DNA from 2 places in the Myceligenerans halotolerans genome. Region 2 is predicted to be linked to the other one. Evidence: riboswitches for the same ligand, from Rfam matches in the RefSeq annotation. Region 2 holds a riboswitch; the other holds the start of a gene.
What was found. Region 2 has a riboswitch for S-adenosylmethionine ahead of ACYVK5_RS01300 (methylenetetrahydrofolate reductase). Riboswitches for the same ligand answer to the same signal wherever they lie in the genome.
Positions count from the first base shown of each region.

Region 1: another riboswitch for S-adenosylmethionine. It lies ahead of ACYVK5_RS02195 (aminotransferase class V-fold PLP-dependent enzyme); the one in region 2 lies ahead of ACYVK5_RS01300 (methylenetetrahydrofolate reductase).

Region 1 covers NZ_BAAGRL010000004.1:288,888-291,357, forward strand. The annotation lists gene ACYVK5_RS02185 (O-succinylhomoserine sulfhydrylase) at 1-624, opposite strand, end outside; gene ACYVK5_RS02190 (rhodanese-like domain-containing protein) at 621-1,100, opposite strand; SAM riboswitch class IV at 1,320-1,435, shown strand; gene ACYVK5_RS02195 (aminotransferase class V-fold PLP-dependent enzyme) at 1,466-2,470, shown strand, end outside.
Region 2 covers NZ_BAAGRL010000004.1:75,151-77,620, reverse strand. The annotation lists gene ACYVK5_RS01305 (NYN domain-containing protein) at 1-742, opposite strand, end outside; SAM riboswitch class I at 865-966, shown strand; gene ACYVK5_RS01300 (methylenetetrahydrofolate reductase) at 975-1,919, shown strand; SAM riboswitch class I at 1,982-2,087, shown strand; gene metE (5-methyltetrahydropteroyltriglutamate--homocysteine S-methyltransferase) at 2,081-2,470, shown strand, end outside.

The sequences.
Region 1 (2,470 bases), 210 kb from region 2:
CGGCGTCGCGAACACGTTGTCGAGCACGACGGTCGCTCCCGCGCGGCGCGCCAGCTCGACCACGGCCCGCACGTCGACGACGTCCTGCATCGGGTTCGACGGCGTCTCGAAGAACACGACGTCCGCCGGCTCCGCCAGCGCCTCCTCCCACTGGGACAGCACGTGGCCGTCGACGTAGTCGGTGCGCACCCCCCACTTGGCGAGGATCTCGTCGAAGATGACCACGCTCGACCCGAACAGCGCGCGGGCCGTGACGATCCGGGACCCGGACCGCACCAGCGCCGCCAGCGCCGTGAACACCGCGGACATCCCGGTCGCCGTCGCGTAGCAGGCCTCCGCGCCCTCCAGGACGCGCAGGCGCTCCTCGAAGGTGTGCACCGTCGGGTTGCCGTAGCGCGAGTAGACGAACCGGTCCAGGTCGCCGGAGAACGCCGCCTCGGCGTCCGCCGCGGAGTCGTACACGTAGCCCTGCGTGACGAAGACGGCCTCGCTGGTCTCCTGGAACTCCGTGCGTGCGTGCCCGCCCCGGACGGCAAGGGTCCGCGGACGGACGCCGGCCGGCAGAGGCTTGCGCCCGGAGCCGCCGGGGACGGCGTCGGGCGGGAAGGCTCCGGTCGTCGTCACGCGTCGGCCTCCGTCACCGGCAGGTCGCGAACCTTCCAGCCGCTGTGGTTGCGGACACCGTCCGGCCCCGCCGGGCCCTCGAACCCCTCGAGCACGTTGTACGACGGCGCGATGCCCGCGCTCGTGGCCAGCCGCGCGGCGCCGATCGACCGCTGGCCGGACCGGCAGAGGAACACGACCGGGCCGCCGGCCGCGCCGACGCCGGTCTTCAGCTCTTCCAGGAACGCCGGATTGGGGCGGCCGTCGGCGTGCACCCACTGCGCGAACACGACCCGCTTGTCGAGCGAGCTGACGTCGGGCACGCCGATCGTGCGCCACTCGCCCTCGGTGCGGACGTCCACCAGCGTCGCGTCCGGGTCGTCGCCCAGGAGATCCCACGCCTCCTGCGGGGTGATGTCGCCGGCGTAGCCCGCGGCGGGGCGCGCGGCCGGCCGCCGGCCGAGGCTCGCGGGGGTGTCGGATTCGGGGTTGCTCATGGCACTCCTCCCATCGGCCGTGGCGTTAGCACCCTGGCCCGGGAGCGCCGCACGTGCGCGCGGGTCCCAGCGGGTTGCTGCGGGGTCGACGTGCCACGTCACTCGCCCGCTCGGGATGGTCGACGCGATCGTACGTCACCAGGATGAGCCGATCACACAGTGAGACCAGAATGTGGACGCTCTTTGACGCCCCCGTCCGGGGATCGCAGGATGACGCCAGGTCATGAGCGCCAGCGACAAGCCCCGGCTTGCTGGCCGGCAACCCTCCTCTCGCGGTGGGGTGCCCCGGGTGACGACCTGGCCGCGTTCGAGACCGCTCGTGGCAAGCGCGGGGACCACTCCCCCAGGACTCGCTGGAGGGCGCCATGACGGCAGCCACCGACACCACGACCACCCCTGGCACGGTCGGCCGGACCGCGCCGCTCCTGCCGGTCGTGGGACACGACACGCTCGTCCCGCTCGTCGACGGGCGACGGGTCACGTACTCCAACCTCGACGTCGCGGCCTCCGCGCCCGCCCTCGAGTCGGTCGCGGAGCGCGTGGCCGAGACCCTGCCGCTGTACGCCAGCGTGCACCGGGGCGCGGGCTACCTGTCCCAGGTCTCCACCGCCCTGTACGAGGCGTCCCGCCGCGCGATCGGCGCGTTCGTCGGTGCCCGCGAGGACGACCTCACCCTCGTCACGCGGAACACCACCGACTCCCTCAACCTGCTCGCCGGATGCGTCCCCGCCGACCCGGTCACGGGCGCGCCGGGCCGGGTCCTCGTGCTCGACGTCGAGCACCACGCCAACCTCCTGCCGTGGCAGCGGCTCACCGACGCCACCGTCCTCACCGGAGGGGCGACCGTGGCCGACACCCTCGCGCAGGTACGCGGCGAGCTGGCCGACGGCGCGTCCGCCGGCAGGCCCTACGTTCTGCTGGCCGTCACCGGCGCGTCCAACGTGACCGGCGAGTCGCTCACGATCGCCGACCTGGTCGAGGCCTCCCACGAGCACGGTGCGCGCATCGTGCTCGACGGCGCCCAGCTCGTCCCCCACCGCCGGTTCTCCCTCGCGGACAGCGGCGTCGACTACCTCGCCTTCTCCGGCCACAAGACCTACGCGCCCTACGGCTCCGGGGCCCTGGTCGGCCGCCGTGACTGGCTCGACGCCGGCACGCCCTACCTGGCCGGCGGCGGCGCCGTCCGGCGCGTGCGGACCGGGGGCACCGACTGGCACGACGGGCCCGCCCGGCACGAGGCCGGCTCCCCGAACGTGATCGGCGCCGTCGCGCTCGCCGCCGCGTGCGAGGCGCTCGCCGCGCTCGACCCGGCGGAGGTCCGCGAGCACGAGGGCGAGCTGCGCCGCCGTCTGGTGGGCGGCCTGGAGGCG
Region 2 (2,470 bases):
GCGTCTGCGCGACCCGCACCTCCATGGTGGGCGGCTCGCCCACCTGTTCGTCGCTGTCCTCGTCGACGACGACGACGGGCTCGGGCTCGGGCGGGGGCGTCTCCTTGGTCTTCCGCTTCCGGCCCGCTGCCGTTCCGGTGGCCTTGCCCGTCGCGGCGGGCTCCTGCTTCTCGCCGTCGCCGGTCGGCGCGCTCGGCGCGGACGCCGCGGTCCGTCGTCGGGCACGGGTCTTCGCCGCCTTCGGGGTGGGCCCTTCGTCGGGGACGTCGACGCCCTCCAGGCGGTCGTAGAACAGGAACTCGTCGCAGGCGGCGGGCAGCAGGCGCGATGTGGAGAGTTCGACGCCCACCCCGATGACGCGCTTGTTCAGCTCGCGCAGCTTGTGGACCAGGGGCGAGAAGTCGCTGTCACCGGTGCACATGACGAACGTGGAGATGTAGTCGCGCTCGAAGGCCATCTCGATGGTGTCGACCACCATCTTGATGTCGGCGGCGTTCTTCCGGGAGGCGCCCATGCGTTGCGGCATCTCGATGAGTTCGACCTGGTGCCGGGTGAGGGCGCGGCGGTCCTCGTCGAAGTACGACCAGTCCGCGTACGCGCGGCGTACCACTACCCGTCCGCGCACGGCGAGCGCGTCGGCGATGGGACCGAAGTCGAACTGCATGCCGCCCAGGTGTTCCCGGGCGCCGAGCGCCAGGTTCTCGTAGTCGATGAAGACGGCGAGGCGCTCTTCGTTGTCCATGACTGCCACCCTACGGCCTGTGGCGGCCCTCTCGCCGGGCGCCACGACACCGGCGCGGGCACCTGCATCTCAGCACGTGAGCCGAATCTGGATCGCATGGCGGGCATGTGTGACGATGAGGGCTCGCCATCCAGAGCGGTCGAGAGTCCTGGCTCGATGACACCGCAGCAACCTGTCGCTCCGCGCCGGAGCGGACAAGGTGCTAACGCCAGGCGCGATGGGAGCATCACCTATGGCTGTCGAGACGCCGCACCCGAGTCGGCCGACGATCTCGTTCGAACTCATGCCGCCGCGTCGACCGGACGTGGCGCCCAAGTTCTGGGAGACCGCCCGCCGGCTCGTCGCGACGCAACCCGACTTCATCTCCGTCACCTACGGAGCGGGCGGCGGCGACCGCGCCACGGCCCGCGACGTCGTGACCAAGCTCCTGGAGGGCACGCCGGTCCTCCCGGTCGCCCACCTGACCTGTGTCGGCGCGTCCCGCGAGGACGTGTCGGAGGTGATCGACGACTTCTTCGACGCCGGCGTGCGCACGTTCCTCGCGCTCCGCGGCGACCCGCCCAAGGACCAGCCGGACTGGCGTCCGCCGGCTAACGGCGTGCACTCGAGCATCGAACTCGTCCGGCTGCTGCGCGACGTCGAGGAACGCCGCTGCGCCGCCAGCCCGGCGACCGCGCTGCGCGGGGCGGCCAAGCCGCTCACGATCGCGGTGGCGACGTTCCCGAACGGGAACGCCGACGCGGGCACCACGCGTGAGCAGGAGGTCGTCCGTCTCCTGGAGAAGCAGGAGGCGGGTGCATCCTTCGCGATCACCCAGCTCTTCTACGAGGCCGAGTCGTACACGGGCTTCGTGGAGGCGGCCCGCAGGGCCGGGGTGACGATCCCGATCCTCGCGGGGATCATTCCCGCGTCCGAGCCACGCCGCCTGCGCCGCGTGGAGGAGCTGACGGGTGTCGTGCCGCCGCCGGCCCTGCTCGCGGAGCTCGACGGCCTGCGGCTCGACGACGGCTCGCCCGACACCGAGGCCCAGCACGAGCGCGGCATCGAGCACACGGTGCGCCTCGCCCAGGCCGTCCTGGACGCGGGCGCGCCCGGAATCCACGTCTACACGTTCAACAAGCATCGGCCGGCGCTGGACCTGTTGTCCGGCGTGGGCCTCACGACCGCCTCGGCCTGAGGTCGCGCAGGGCGTGACAGCCCGCGCGACACACCGAGGTCCCGCCTCCGCGGAGGCATGTACAACCATCCAGAGCGGCCGAGAGACCTGGCTCGACGACGCCGCAGCAACCACTCCCGTCCCGGGGCACGGTGCTCAATGCCAGGTGCGATGGAGCTGAGATGACTGACAAGACCCTGCCCGACTTCCCGCACGCCACCGTGCTCGGCTATCCCCGGATCGGACGACGGCGCGAGCTCAAGCGTGCGCTGGAGTCGTACTGGAGGGGCACGACAACAGCCGACGAGCTGGAGCGAACGTCCCACGACCTGCGCCTCGCCACGGTACGGCGCCTCGTGGACCTCGGCCTGGCCGCGGACACGGGCGCGGTCCCGAACTCGTTCTCCCGCTATGACCAGGTCCTCGACATCACCGCCACGCTGGGTGCCGTGCCGGCCCGCTTCGACGGGGTGACGCACCCCGGAGATGTGGCCGATGCTGATGCGCACGGGGTGCCCGCCGAGACGTACTTCGCGCTCGCGCGCGGAACGGCGGAGCAGCAGCCGCTGGAA